Regions from separate parts of the Gordonia marina genome, predicted to be linked through region 2. Evidence: riboswitches for the same ligand, from Rfam matches in the RefSeq annotation. Region 2 holds a riboswitch; the other holds the start of a gene.
What was found. Region 2 has a riboswitch for cyclic di-AMP ahead of ACSEEN_RS09845 (transglycosylase family protein). Riboswitches for the same ligand answer to the same signal wherever they lie in the genome.
Positions count from the first base shown of each region.

Region 1: it holds a riboswitch for cyclic di-AMP, as region 2 does, so the genes downstream of both, ACSEEN_RS19525 (C40 family peptidase) here and ACSEEN_RS09845 (transglycosylase family protein) in region 2, are expected to answer to the same signal.

Region 1 covers NZ_JBPSDN010000046.1:14,246-21,474, forward strand. The annotation lists gene ACSEEN_RS19505 (ABC transporter permease) at 1-129, opposite strand, end outside; gene ACSEEN_RS19510 (glycosyltransferase family 4 protein) at 129-1,247, opposite strand; gene ACSEEN_RS19515 (peptidase MA family metallohydrolase) at 1,248-2,774, opposite strand; gene ACSEEN_RS19520 (C40 family peptidase) at 2,806-3,855, opposite strand; gene ACSEEN_RS19525 (C40 family peptidase) at 3,950-4,531, opposite strand; cyclic di-AMP (ydaO/yuaA leader) riboswitch at 4,549-4,734, opposite strand; gene ACSEEN_RS19530 (hypothetical protein) at 4,846-5,052, opposite strand; gene ACSEEN_RS19535 (DEDD exonuclease domain-containing protein) at 5,291-7,099, shown strand; gene ACSEEN_RS19540 (Lrp/AsnC family transcriptional regulator) at 7,096-7,229, shown strand, end outside.
Region 2 covers NZ_JBPSDN010000012.1:68,867-76,095, forward strand. The annotation lists gene ACSEEN_RS09830 (DNA repair helicase XPB) at 1-540, opposite strand, end outside; gene ACSEEN_RS09835 (helicase-associated domain-containing protein) at 554-2,884, opposite strand; gene ACSEEN_RS09840 (hypothetical protein) at 2,972-3,163, shown strand; gene ACSEEN_RS09845 (transglycosylase family protein) at 3,304-3,900, opposite strand; cyclic di-AMP (ydaO/yuaA leader) riboswitch at 3,911-4,093, opposite strand; gene ACSEEN_RS09850 (flavin reductase family protein) at 4,358-4,915, opposite strand; gene ACSEEN_RS09855 (hypothetical protein) at 4,912-5,121, opposite strand; gene ACSEEN_RS09860 (cold-shock protein) at 5,248-5,661, shown strand; gene ACSEEN_RS09865 (DUF222 domain-containing protein) at 6,054-7,229, shown strand, end outside.

The DNA.
Region 1 (7,229 bases), on a different contig from region 2:
CGGCATCGCCGCCACGAACACACCCGCCGCGACGCCGAGAACCGCGAGCCCCAGCCAGCACGCTCTGAGGACCGTCGACCGCCCGCCCGGACCGCTGCGGCCGTCTTCCGATCCCACCACGGGCGACACTAGAGCAGCTGGTCGAGTCTCGCGGCCTGGTGGCGCCACTGCCAGCGCTCCACCGTCCAGCGACGACCCGCCGCGCCCATCGCGGCGGCGCGCTCGGGATCGGTCAGGATGCTCGCGATCGCGTCGGCGACGACCGCCGGCCTACGGCCGTTGACCACCAGGCCGGTCTCGCCGTCGACGACCGTCTCCGGGGCGCCGCCGGAATCGCCGGCCACGACCGGCACGCCGGTCGCGGAGGCCTCCAGGAAGACGATGCCCAGACCCTCGACGTCCAGTCCGCCGCCGCGCGTGCGGGTGGGCATGGCGAAGACGTCGCCCATCGCGTAGTGGCCCGGCAGCTCCGCGTACGGCACCGATCCGGTGAAGGTGACCCGGTCGGCGACACCCGTCTTGTGGGCGAGCGCCTTCAGCCGGTCCGCGTAGGGGCCGCCGCCGACGATCATCAGGTGCACGTCCGGCACGGCGTCGAGCACCCGCGGAAGAGCCTTGATCAGGGTGTCCTGCCCCTTGCGCGGCACCAGGCGCGACACACACACGACGACGGGCCGCTCGCCCAGTCCGTAGCGGTCGCGCAGTTCCGCGCGCGCCATCGGGTTCGGTGCGAAGCGGTCGACGTCGACCCCGCACGGCAGATACTCCAGCGCGGCCCAGCGACCGAAGGCCGAGGCGAACCGTCCGCGCGTGTACTTGCTGACGAAGGTGATCACGTCGGCCGTGTCGCCGATCAGCCTCAGCACCTGCCGGGCGATCGGCAGCATCGACCAGCCCACCTCATGGCCGTGCGTGCTCGCCACGATCCGGTCCGCGCCCGCTCGCCGCAACACCGGGCCGAGGATCGCGAGCGGCGCCGCCGCGCCGAACCACACCGTGTGAATGTCGTTCTCCCGCACCAGCTTCGCCGCACGACGAGCGACCGCCGGAGTGGGCAGCATGAGCGTCGTCGGATGCCGCACGATCCGGTAGGGCGCGGCGTCGTCGTACGCTTCGCAGCCCTTCCAGCGCGGCGCGTACACCGTCACCTCGTCGGCCGGCAGATGCGCGATCAGGTTCTCCAGGTACGACTGGATCCCGCCGGGGCGGGGCGGGAAGTCGTTGGTGACGAGCAGGGTGCGCCGCATTCAGCGCACCTGCTTGCCGAGCCAGGTCCGCCACTGCGCGACGGCGGTCGCCCGGTCCACACCGAGCGCCCCGGCCAGGGCCGCGTCGGTCTTCGCGACCGGTCCGCCCTGGGCGACGGCGAGATACATCCGCTTGAGCTTGTCCTCGCCGTACTTCTGCGCGACGAACGTCGCGAAGCTCCAGGAGCTCTGGTAGGCGAGCCGGGCGGCATCGGTGTCGACGGAGAAGTCCTTGTCGCTCGGCAGCGCTTTCGGCACGTCGCCCGCGGCGATCTGCGCGGACAGCTCCGGCGCCACATCGGTGAAGTCGACCTTGGTGCCGCGGCGGCCGACGTACTCGGCGACCCCCTCGGTGAGCCACATCGGCGCGTCGTCGGCGGTGTCGAGCCTGGTCGCGACGTGGGTCAGCTCGTGCCGTAGCACCACGCCGATGCCGGCCACCGACAGCTGGCCGGCGGCGGGCGCGAGCACCACGCGCTGGCCGATCACCGTCTTGGCCCCGCCGTCGATCCGCGAGAAGACGGTCGCCGCGGCCGCCGCGTTGGTCTCCCCCGGCGCGGTGCGGGTGAACCCGGCGAACTGTTCGGGGGTGCCGGTGACCTGGATGACGGCCTTGCGCACCCACGCGTCACCCCAGAACGCGGTCACCGCGGCGACGGCCGGCGCGAGCTGGTCGCGCACCTTCGCCACGGTGCGGTCGGTACCCGGGTACGACAGGATCGACGACGTGCCGCCGGCCGTCGGAACGTCGTCGGCCAGGAGCCCGCCGAACGCCCACGGCACCAGTTCGGGCGGCCGCACCTCCTGCGTGGGGTCGACCGACTCGTCGGGGGCCAGCGAACCGTCGCCCAGCAGCTTCCAGTCGTCTCCGTAACGGGCGACGGCCAGTTCCTGCGGCACATCGATCACCGGCTCGTCGACACCCGGACGGGCCGCACCGCCGAGCGCGTAGCTCGCGGTGATCGGGGTGACCCACGTGTCGGAGGCGCCGGCGTCGTTCAGCCGTACGCCGAGTTCGCCGCCGATCAGCCGCTCCGGCCCGGCCGACGGGGCCAGCCGGTACTGCAGGGTCCGCAGCACCAGGTTGCTGCCCCGCGGCACCGTGGCGGCCGGGGCCGACGACGACGGCCGATCCCCCGAGCGCGGCGACCGCCGCGGCACCGAGCGCTGCGGCGCCGGGCTCTGTGGCGCCGCCCCGGACGGGGTGGCCGTGGGCGCGACGGACGTGGCGGCGCGACGGGCCGGGGCCGGCCGAAGGTCGTCCTGCGCACGATGGAGCGACTGCCGGAACGCGGGAGTCGCCAGCGGGTCGATCAACGCGTCGAGCCCGGCCCGATCACCGCTGGTGAGGGCCTTGGTGAGGGCGTCGAGCAGGGCGGTGACCCCGTCGGCCCGCTGCTGCTCGAAGGCGTTCGGCGGGGTGCTGAACAGCGGCGTCGTCGACGACGACGGCGCGGCCGCCTTCTCGCCGGAACCGCACGCGGTCACTCCCCCGGCGAGCAGGGCGAGGGCGGTGGCGGAGGCCACCGCCCGGGAGGCCCTGGAGGCTGGGGACAAGTCAGTACCGTCGCGCCGAGTTGTAGGGGCCGGCCTTGTCGATGGGCACCACGGCGACCGGGACACCGAACGTGGAGGCATGGATCACGTAGCCGTCGCCGACGTACATGCCGACGTGGTGGGCGTCGCCGTAGTAGATGATCAGGTCGCCCGGCTTGAGGTCGCCCCGGGCCACCGGGGTGCCGCCGCCCATCTGCGCTTCGCTGGTCCGCGGCAGGGTCTTGCCCGCCTGCTTGTAGGCCCACACCATCAGACCCGAGCAGTCGAACTGGTTCGGTCCGGTGGCACCCCAGACGTAGGGATCGCCGATGCGGCTGATCGCGGCCTGCACGGCGATCGCCTCGGGCGAGGTGCCCTTCGGGACCGCCCGCGGGTCGAAGTTGTACTTGGGGCCGCGCAGCGCGGCCAGTTGCTTGCCGGTCATCGACTGGTAGACCGCGCGGATGGTGACCGCTTCCAGCTGCAGATCGGACTGCTTGGCCTGCAGTTCGCCGCGCTTGCGCACCGCATCGGTCATCGCGGCCGAGGCCGTCGCCGACGTCTTCTGCGCGGCCGCCTTGGCGCTGGTCGCCCGGTCGACCGACTTCTTGACACTCGCGATGTCGCCGTCGACCTGCCGGGAGATCACCTCGAGGTCGGACATGTTGTCCAGGACGTTCTGCGGCGAGTCGCTGACCAGCAGGGCGTAGAGCCGGTTGGCGCGGACTCCGCGCGAACTCGCCCGGGCCAGCACGTCGACCGTGGCCCGCGCCTCGTCGAGGCGGCGGTCGGCCGCGTCCAGGTCCTTCTGCGCGGCGGCGGCGTCCTTGCGCGCGCCGGCGGCGATCTTGCGCTGCTTGTCGTACTCGGCCTGCGCCTTGTTCATCGACTCGGCCGACTTCTCGGCCTGGTCCGACAACTGGCGGTAGTGCGTGAGCAACTGGTCCGCCGAGCGCGCCGGCTCGGCCATCGCCAACTCGGGCGAGACCACCGCCAGCGTGGTCGCGACGCTCAGCGCCGCGACGATCGATACGCCGCGCCGGGTGGCACGGCGGAATTCACACGTACGCATCACTTCTGACATCCCTACCGATACTCGAATCGAGCCGCGCTCCCCGGAGGGGCCCACGGCTCGACTCGGTACTGCATGTTTGCGGCGTGTGCGCTCAGTAGCGGCGGATGCCGGTCAGCGCCCAGGCCTTGACCGGCGCGCGCTTCACCGGCACACCCTCGGTCGAGGCGTGGATGAACTGGCCGTGGCCAGCGTAGATGCCGGCGTGGCCGCCGCCGTTGAAGATCAGCACGTCGCCGGGCTTGGCGTCGGCGAGCGAAGACACTCGCTGGCCGCCGCCGAGCTGGCCGTAGCTGTCACGCGGGATGGTCTTACCGGCCTGCTTGTACGACCAGTAGACGAGGCCGGAGCAGTCGAAGGCGTTCGGGCCGGCGGCGCCGTACACGTAGGGCGAGCCGATCTTGGACTCGGCGGCGCGCAGCGCCTTCTGGGCACGCACCGGCTGGCTGTTGAGCAGACCCCCGCCGTTGTTGCCGTTCTGCTGGAACTGCGGCGGCACCTGGTTGTCGTTGATGCCGGGGACCTCGAAGGTCCCGACACCCGGCACGTTCACCGGGGCGGCGTCGGCCGGACCGGCCGCGAGCGCGAGGGCACCGACGGCGATCGAACCGGTGACCACGGCGGTCTTGGCCACCTTGGCGGCGACGCGGGGCTGTTCCAAACGGTGTTTGGCCACGGAAAGTATCTCCTTGTTGTTTCTCCCTGACCGCCGACCGGGTTAGCTGTCGGGTTCGGGCCGGAAGAGATGGCCCTACGCGGTTGCCCGCGATTCACCCCGATCCCTCGGCGCACCCGGCTCTCGCCGCGCGTCCGATGAGGAAGTGGTGGTTCCCCGGTACGCGGCCCTTGGTGGGGGCCGCGATTAGGCGGTGACCTCGGAGCGGAAATCCCCTGGCGGGAACCCCCGCCCTGGAAGGTCTCAGAAAGATTACGAAACTCGCGGGTCCGATGTCCACCGAACGCGCGAGGCGGTCGGGACCGCCTACCGGATCAGACCGCCCGGAGACGGCCGTGCGAACGCTCGGTGAATCCCGTTTGACGTGCTGCGATGTCACTTCTGGCGGCCCGTGCGGCCGCCCGCGAAATCAGCGCTGTGTCAACGAACACATCGATGGCATCGAGGAGGTCGTCATCGGTCTCCGCCCACTGGCTTTCGGGACCGAAGTCCCTGGTGGCAGGGGAAAAGAGCACCTGCATCAGACATCCGTCACAGGCCCGCTGCCGGGCCGGGCACGTCGCGCAGTCGATTTTCATTGTGATCTACCTCTCATTCGTAGCGTTGAGCGTGGTGACCGCCGTTTTCCGGCGGACCACGGCGCTCCGGCGGCACGGGAACACTCGACTCGAGGTGGAGACTAGGACGACCCTCCGACACCGGGGCCGCGGACCGCCGCGGCGGAACGGATTGTCGGAGGTGCCGCCTACCTTCCCGGGTATGGCTGATCACCGACCCGAACAGCAGCTGAGCTTCGCCGATCTCCCCGACGACGAGGAGTTCGCCACCGCCGCGCTGTACGACACCACCCTGGTGATCGTCGATCTGGAGACCACCGGCGGCAGCGCCGACCGGGATGCGATCACCGAGATCGGCGCGGTGAAGATCCGCGGCGGCGAGGTGCTCGGCGAGTTCGCCACCCTGGTCGACCCGGGTCGGGAGATTCCGCCGCAGATCGTCTCGCTGACCGGCATCACCACGGCGATGGTGCACGACGCCCCCACCATCGACGAGGTGCTGCCGGCGTTCTTCGAGTTCGCCCGCGGCGCGATCCTGGTGGCCCACAACGCCCGGTTCGACACCGGCTTCCTCAAACGCGCCGCCGCCCGCCGTCATCTGCCCTGGCCGTTCCCGGCGACGCTGTGCACCGTGGTGATGGCGCGGCGGATCCTCTCCCGGCAAGAAGCACCCACGGTCAAGCTGAGTGCGCTCGCCGAGCTCTTCGACGTCTCCGTGACGCCCACCCACCGGGCGCTCGACGACGCCCGCGCCACCGTCGAGGTGTTCCACTGTCTTCTCGAGCGCGTCGGGAATCAGGGTGTCCGCACCTATCGCGACCTGACCCGCTATCTGCCGCGCACCACGCCCGCGGTGCGCGCCAAGCGCACGCTCGCCGCCGGGCTGCCGCATCGGCCGGGCGTGTACCTCTTTCGCGGTCCCGGTGACGAGGTCCTCTATATCGGGACGGCCGTCGATCTGCACCGGCGCGTCTCCCAGTACTTCACCGGCGCCGATCCGCGCGCCCGGATGGCCGAGATGGTGGCCCTCGCCCGCCGGGTGGAGCACGTGGAGTGCGCGCACGCCCTCGAAGCCGGCGTGCGCGAACTGACCCTGCTGGCGGTGCACAAGCCCGCGTACAACCGGCGCTCCCGCAATCCGCGACAGGGCTGGTGGGTCGTGCTCACCGCCGAACGCTTCCCACGCCTGCGGGTGACCCGTACTCCCGGCGAGCTCTGTCTCGGCCCGTTCGGCGGCCGCGCGGCCGCCGCGGACGTCGCCGATGTGATCGCCGGTGCCGCCGGCCTGCGCACCTGCACGACGTCCCTGACGACCGCCGACCACCATTTCTGCCCGGGGACCGCCGCGGCCGCGGCGATGCCCGACCCGCTCGTCGCGGCGCTGCCGGGGGCGTGTCGTGCCGCGAGCGACCGCCCGCAGACCCTGCCCGACTATCTGCCCCGCGTCCGGGCCGCCGCCGATCTGATCGAGGGCCGATCCGACGCGCTGCTCGACCAGCTCGCCGGGCGCCTGGCCCGGCTCGCCGAACTGCGTCGCTTCGAGTCGGCCGCCCGCGCCCGCGACCGGCTCGCCGCGACCATCGAGGCCCTCGCCCGCTGCCAGCGCCTCTCCGCGCTCGCCCGGCTCGACGAACTGGTTCTCGCCCGGCCGGCCTCCGCGCCGGCCGGCGGCTGGGACTTCGCGGTGATCCGCTACGGCCGGCTCGCCGGCGCGGGCTACGCGGCGCGCGGTGTGGCGCCGATGCCGGTCGTCGAACTCCTCGTCGCCGGGGCGCAGTCGATCCCGCCGCCGGGTCCCGGCGACGGTCCACTGTCCGGGGCGCCGCCCGAGGAGGTGGCGCTGCTCTGGCGGTGGATCGCCGAGCCGGGCACCCGGGTGGTCTCGGTGACCGGCGACCTGTCGCTCCCGATCGGCTCGGCGCAGCGCCGTCTCGACTTCTCCGACGTCGCCCGCCGCGCCCGGGAACACCCGGCTCCACCGGCCGCCGGCTCGTTTAGGCTCGGGGCATGATCACCGCCATCGTCCTCATCGGAGCCGACATCCACCAGATCCCGGAGACCGCGCAGGCCGTCGCCGACATCCCGGGGGTCACCGAGGTGTACTCGTGCGCCGGGGACGTCGATCTGATCGCCAAGGTGCG
Region 2 (7,229 bases):
CCAGTCGTCCTGTTCCAGTTCGATGGGGTGCGCCTCGCCGTCCACATAGCCCGCGAGGTCCTCGGCCGGCCAGCCGATCTTCAGCAGCGCCTGCTTCAGCCGTCCCCGCTCGGACGGATGCACGACGACGGTGTCCTCGTCGATCCGTGCGCCGAGCATCGGCGCGATCTTCTTGTTGCGCAGCACTTCTTCGAGGACGGCGCGGTCGAGCGAGACCAGGCTCAGGCCGTGCGCCGGATTCTTGGTCAGTTGCAGCCGGCCGAAGCGGCCCATGGTGTCGACGATGTCGACCAGCAGCGGTTGCGGCACCGGATAGCGCGAGAAGGTGACCAGGGCGTCGACCACCTGCTCGGCGTCGTGCCCGGCGGCCCGCGCGTTCCACAACGCCAGCGGTGTCACCCGGTAGGTGTGGACGTGCTCGGGGGCGCGTTCGAGTTCGGCGAAGGGGGCGATCGCCGCACGCGCGGCACCGGCCTGCGGGTGATCGATCTCCAGCAGCACGGTCTTGTCCGATTGGACGATCAGGGGTCCGTCAGTCACGCGTTCTATTGTCCTACAGCAGCTCGAGGGTGGTGATCCGGTGGAGGGAGTACCGGGCGTCGTCGTCGGTGTCGGTGCTGCCGATCAGCTGCCCGGCGGCCAGTGACCGCGGCCGGACGACGTGTTTGCTGGCCGCGCCGTGCGCGTCGACGTAGCCGACGCGCACCTGTTTGCCGGTGCGCAGGGCCAGCTGGACCAGCGCGGAGGCGCTCTCGCCGCCGCCGGTCACCCGCACCGAGCCGGCCGCGGGCTCGTCGGCTCGGTCGGCGGCTCGCAGCCGGTCGACCACGCTCGCCGCCTGGCCGGGGGATATCCGGGCACGACGCTGCGGCGCCCGGGCGCCCCGGGTGCGTGCCGGGACACGGCTGCCGCGGGCGCGCAGATCGATCAGGGCGCCGGACGAGTCCTCGCCGGCCGGAGCGAATCCGCCGCGCCGGAGGGCGTCGATCACGTCGCGGACCGGTGCGGGGGAGACGGCCACGGTCGCCGCCAGCGCGCGCAACGAGACCTCGGCGGCGGCCTCGCTGCGCAGGACGCCGGCCAGCAGCGCGGTATCCTCGCAGCGCACGAACGACGACGCCACGCCCACCCGCAGACTCCCGTGCCGCTGGGCGACGTCGTCGACGAGGTAGGTCAGCGACTGCGGGACCGGCGTCCGGGAACGACTCGCCAGCAGCGCGTTGATCTCCGATCCGGAACGGCCGGAGTCGAGGGCGCGGCGCAGGCTGTCTTCGCTGATCCGGTACACCGACGCGGCGCCGCCGGACTCCAGATCGGCGATCGCCTGCACGTGCTCGGCCAGTTCCGGTGTCATCGGGCCGGGCACCATCAGGGTGAGGTCGGCCTGCACCAGGAAGTGGTCGACGGGCGACGGCAGCGCGCGGTCCATCGCGGCCAGCGTCGCCGCGGCGGTGTCCTCGTCGTCCGGGCCGGCCCCGGTCAGCAGTGCCCGTCCGGGTGCGGTGAGGCAGCCGTGGGCCACCAGGCCGAGCTCGGTGGCCTCGCGCAGCGTCTCGCCGACGAAGCGCCGTGTCCAGCGGCGCACTTGCCGCGGATGCCGCCAGACGAGTGCGGCGATGAGGTCGTCGAGTTCGAGCGGGGCGGCCGCTTCGGCGGACACCAGCGGTTCGAGGACCTGGTGCCGGGTGAGCGGGGCGGCGGCGTCGAACAAGCCGGAACTCAGCGCGGCGAGCGTGTTGCCGTCGCGATCGGTGTCCCCGATCTGCCACGGCCGCCGCGGCAGCTCCAGCCAGGCGGTCGCCAGCGTGTACCAGCGCCGCTCGGGACCGGTGTGTTCCCAGGCGTCGACGGCGGTGGTGGGCGCGAACGCCTCCTCGCCGTTCCAGTCGGCGGGCTCGGGTTCGGGGAAGCCGGAGTCGAGTAGCCGGGCACCGGCCAGCAGCTCCACCAGGAGTCCGACGCGGGCCACCGGCAGCCCGCTGGCCTTGGCCAGGCGGCGCAGTTCGCGGATGCCGACGCCGCCCGAGCGCAGTTCGGCGGCCGGCGCATGGCCGAGGACATCGAGCAGGTCGCCCGCGTGCCGGAGCAGTTCGAGGGCCTCACCGGCGCCGGCGGCATCGATCTGGTCGGCGGTGAACCGGCCGGTGCCGCTGGTCAGGGCCGGCGCTTCGAGGACGGCCGTGCGCAGCGGCGGCTCGCCCTTCAGTAGTTGCCCGGCCATCGGTACCAGCTCGACGGTCTGCTCGTCGATCCGGGCCAGCAGGCCGCACGCGATCAGCCGGGGCACGGGCGCGCTCGGATCGGCGTCGGGGGCCGCGTCCCGGCTGCGGCCGAGCGGCGGCCCGGCGGCCAGCGTGGTGAGCAGTTCACGGGGACGGTCGTCGAGACCGTCGAGCAGGGCGCGGATCTCGTCGGTGGTCGCGGTGGCGAGCGGGCCGATCAGGTGGTGCCCGCGCCACGGGAGCGCCGAACTCAGGTGGATGCCGGCGACCCACGCGGGTTTGCGCGCGATGCCGGTCCCCGAGTCCCAGATCAGGCCGCGGGCGGCCAGGTCCGCGAGCCGGGCGTCGACCTCGGCGCGCTTGAGGCGACGGCCCAGGCGGGCGACGATCTCGTCGCGGCCGACCGGGCCGAGCAGGTCGTGCTGGACGCCGGGGCCGGCGGCGTCGAGAAACGCCTCCAGGACGGCGACCCCGGCCAGATCCAGGCCATCGCCGGCCAGCGCGATCGACGCGGCGGACAGGGCGCGCTGGGCGAGCACCGCCGTGCCGCGCGGCGGCGGTGAGGCCAGATCCGGACGGCGGAGCAGCAGCGCGCTCAACTCGTCGTCGGAGCGTCCGGCCAGCGTCTCGGCCAGGCCGCGCTGGGGTCGGTCCGTGGTCATCGGATCCATGCTACCGACCGCGTGCGGAGGAGACTTGGGTCCCGGCTTTGCCGGTGGGTGCCACGCGCCCGGCACCGCCATGGCAGAATGAGCGTCGTGGCTAAGAAGAATTCCTACGTCGACAACGGCTGGCCTGAGATCTCGGAAGAGGATCACGCCGTGACCGAGTTCACCGCTCACCTCGCCGGCGCACTGTCGCCGTTCGGCAACGAGACTCCGTTCCCGGTGCCCGCGAGCGAGCTCTCGTTCATTCAGCCGAAGACCGTCGTCAACCGCTGACGCGCAGCGTCCGAAACCCCGTACCCGCTCGGTACGGGGTTTTTCGTCTGTTCTCCTACGCGTGACCGTCCGCCGGTCGGCGGATGCGAGGAAGCCCGCACCGAATCGGTGCGGGCTTCCTCGTCGTCCGGGGGTGTCGGTCAGAGACCGAGCGCCTTCTTGTTCTGGTTGAACAGGTCCAGCTGGCCCTTGTCGAGCTTGTAGCCCGAGTTCTGCAGGGCCTGAGCGGCGCCGGCGAGCTCCGGGTTCTTCTTGGCCTGCGCGATGGCCTCGTCGGTGTTCGCCGCGTCGGCGGAAGAGCCGTTCGACGAGCCGTTGCCGGACGGGCCGACCTTCGGCAGCTTCGGGGTGGCCGGAGCGGTGCGCGGGGTGGCGCCGGAGAGCCCGGTGCCGCAGACCGGCCAGGCGCCCTTGCCCTGGCTGGCGAGCACGCGCTCACCGACGGCGATCTGCTGCTCGCGGCTGGCCTGGTCGGCCGACGGAGCGTACTGGGTGCCACCGTGGGCGGCCCAGGTGCTCGGGGCGAACTGCAGGCCGCCCTGGTACCCGTTGCCGGTGTTGATGTGCCAGTTGCCGCCCGACTCGCACTGAGCGACGGCGTCCCACTCGGAGTCGGTCGCAGCGGCGGCGTGGCCGCCGCCGAACAGGGCCGCGCCGCCGCCGAGGACGGCGGAGGTCAGGGCCACCTTGGCGATGGTCTTGGTGGTGCTGGACGACGGCTTCGCGTGACGTGCCATAGGTCTCTGGTATTCCTCTCTCCACGCGCCTGCGAAGTCAGCTGTCGGGTTCGAGCGAGAGGTGCTCGGTCCCGGTCCGGCGAGCCGGTCCGGGGACTTAACCCCAAGGCGAGCCATCCTGCGATGGCCTGCCGTTATCCGGTGGGATGGTGGGTCCCCCGCCCTCGTTCCTGAACTGTGTCGTTCGGTACTCCCGGCGGCGGAACGAGGTTGGGCGCGACCGTCGGGATATTGGGTTGTCGGTGCCGGTGAGGGCGACCGGAATGAAGACTACGTAATCGGAATGGGGGAAGTCACCCCGTCCGGAAACCCCGGATTTCCGGGGTGTTCCCGGGTCTTTCGGCCCGTTCGGGCATCCGCGCAGGTAATCGCACTGACGGCCGTCCCGTGTCTCGTTCGTTATCGCCCCGTTATGTGACTAAGGTCACAGCCAGATTGAGACCTGGAACACGCGCGGCTATCCGCCGGACTCGCGGCGCGCCTCCAGCGCGCGGAAGGTGCTCGCGTGGAAGACGAGCGGCTCGGCTCCCGGGTCGCTGCACAGCGAGGTGATCCGGAGCAGCACGACGGTATGGTCGCCCGCCTCGTACTCGCCGGCGAGCGTGCACAGCAGGTGGGCGACGGCCCCGGGCAGGAACAGGGCGCCGCCGCCGGCGGTGAGCGGCTCGATGCCGTCGAACCGGTGCGCCGGCGGACCGGCGAGCTGACGGCAGAGGTCGCCCTGATCGGCGGCGAACACGCTCACTCCGAGTTCCGGTGCGGTGCGCAGCAACGGCCAGGTGGCCGATTCGCGGCGCACGCACACCGACACCAGCGGCGGATCGAGGGACACCGTGGTGAACGCGCTGGCCGCCATGCCGATCGGGCCGTCACCGGCCGGGGCGTCGGCGGGATCGACGTCGGCGGGGCCGCCCCGGCGGCAGACCGCGACCACGCCGGACGGGAAGCAGCTGTAGGCCCGTTTGAGGGCGCTCGAGTCGTCGGCGCTGTCCAGCACGATCGCGGTGTCGGTCATCGGCGGCGACGTCCCTGCAGCAGCGCGAAGACGACGGCCAGCAGCAATCCGAGTGGAGCGAGCAACGCGAGCAGGTAGGTGACCACCACGACCGCCTCGTTGGAGTCGCGGACGGCCGGCACCAGCAGCAGCAGGCTGGCGATCGCGCCGATCACCACCATGATCACGGCCGCCGGGAGCAGCGGGGACGACTTCTGGGTCTCCATGGCCCCCACCGTAGTCCTGGGCGTACGATCAGGCGAAGTGCGCCTCTTGCCCTTTCCGCGGATGTCCGACGGGCCGGGCAGGGCGCTTTCGTATGAGCAGTCACGAGCAGTTTGAGGGTGAGCGCAGTGCCGACCGGCCGGGTGAAGTGGTACGACTCCGAGAAGGGGTTCGGATTCCTGTCGCAGGAAGACGGGGAGGACGTCTACGTGCGTGCCTCCGCGCTGTCCGACGGGGCCGAGGGCCTGAAAGCCGGTCAGCGCGTCGAGTTCGACATGGCGGCCGGGCGACGGGGCCCGCAGGCGCTGCGCGTCACCGTGCTGGAGGCCGCGCCGAGTGTCGCCCGGAACGTGCGGGAGACCCAGCAGGCCGCGACCAAGCGGCACACCCCGGATGAGCTGCACGGCCTGATCGCCGATCTGATCACCCTGCTCGAGGGCAAGGTGCAGCCGGATCTGCGCAACGGCCGCTACCCGGACCGCAAGACGGCCCGGCGCATCTCGGAGGTCGTGCGCGCGGTGACCCGCGAACTCGACCGCTGAGTCCGAGTGTCGCAGGCTGATATCGGACTCGGCCTGTTGTGCCTACCGGAATTCTGAGGCGGAGGTTGCGTCTTGGCCCGGCGCTGTTCGCAGGACCGGAAGGATCGCGTGCGCTCCTACACGGGTCCGGTGTACACCGTGAACGTCGCCTCCGGCGGAGCACGTCTCTCGCCTCGATCCCATTCGAACATCCAGCCCCGACTGCGTGACGGCTACGGCTGGTTCGACGCCGGCCCATTGGATTTGGCGACCGTCGACCGCATCGTCATTTCTTGTCATACCCTGGTCTTATAGTCATTTTAACGGTACAGAATCAGGTGGCGCACACCGTGATGTGCCAGTACTGTTGACCATAGGTAGATCGAACACTCACTTCGGGGGAGGTGACCGCCATGGCCGACGCGATCGGCGACGCGTTGGCGGCCCGCTGGGCCGCGGTCGATTTCACTGCGGCCGGGATGGTGCCGGCCGACCGGGCCGATGACGACAAGACGCAGTGCCGGTCGTGGGCCGTCTATGCCGAGACGGCGTGGCGGGGGCAGACGTTCTTGTACTGGCAGCAGTTGTATGCGGTCGGTCAGTTCCTCGACATCGCGCTGGCGACCCTGGATGACCGGGTCTGTGCGGGTGAGGACCAGCACGACTTGTTCGATCCGTACACGGCGGCGGTGGAATTCTTCGGCTACTACTTCGCCGGGAATCGGCGGGCCACCCGCGCGCTGGTCGGGACGGCGATCGCGGCCGCCCAGCGGCTCCCGCAGACCGCGGACCTGTTGCGCCGGACCGTCATTTCGCCGGAGATGTTCGACAAGGTCGCCTGTCGCACGGACATCGTCGACGACAGCGCGATCATGGCGCAGGTCGACGCCGATCTGGCCGGTGCGCTCGCCGCGGCCGGGCACATCTCGGAGACGGCGGCCGAGCGGATCGCCGATCGGGTGGTGCACAAGCGCGACGCCGATGCGGAGCGGAAGCAGCGGGAGAAGGCGCGGCGGCGGAAGAATGTGACCAGTCGTGATTTCACTGATGGTTTGGGTGGGGTCACGATCACCGCGGACGCTGAGGAGGCGCGTCTGGCGTATGAGGCGGTGGAGGCGATGATCGCCGGGGTCTGCCCGAACGACCCCCGTACCAAGGGCATGCTCCGGTCGGCGGCCGCTATCGCACGCCTGCGCAGGCTGCCGTTCACCTGTGCGTGCACCGACAAAGAAGCGTGTACCGCGACGTTGGGTGAGGAGGAGATTTCGGAGCGGCAGGCCCGGATCACCGTGCACGCGATCTGTCAGAAGTCGACGCTGGCCGGCGAGGATGATGAGCCGGCGTTTCTTGATGGGCACGGTCCGATCAGTGCCGGGCATGTCCGCGACCTTGCCCAGCGCCCCGACGCGCTGGTGCGGGACCTCGACCTGGGTGCCCTGCTGCGTCCCCGATCCGCCACGGTGATCCCCGAGACTGACGACACGCCAGCCGGTGCTCCCGCGGAACCGGGCGAGGACGCCACCGACACCGATGCCACGGACGGCGGACATGGCGCCGGGCACCGGCCCGGTGCAGCCGCCGACCCCGCC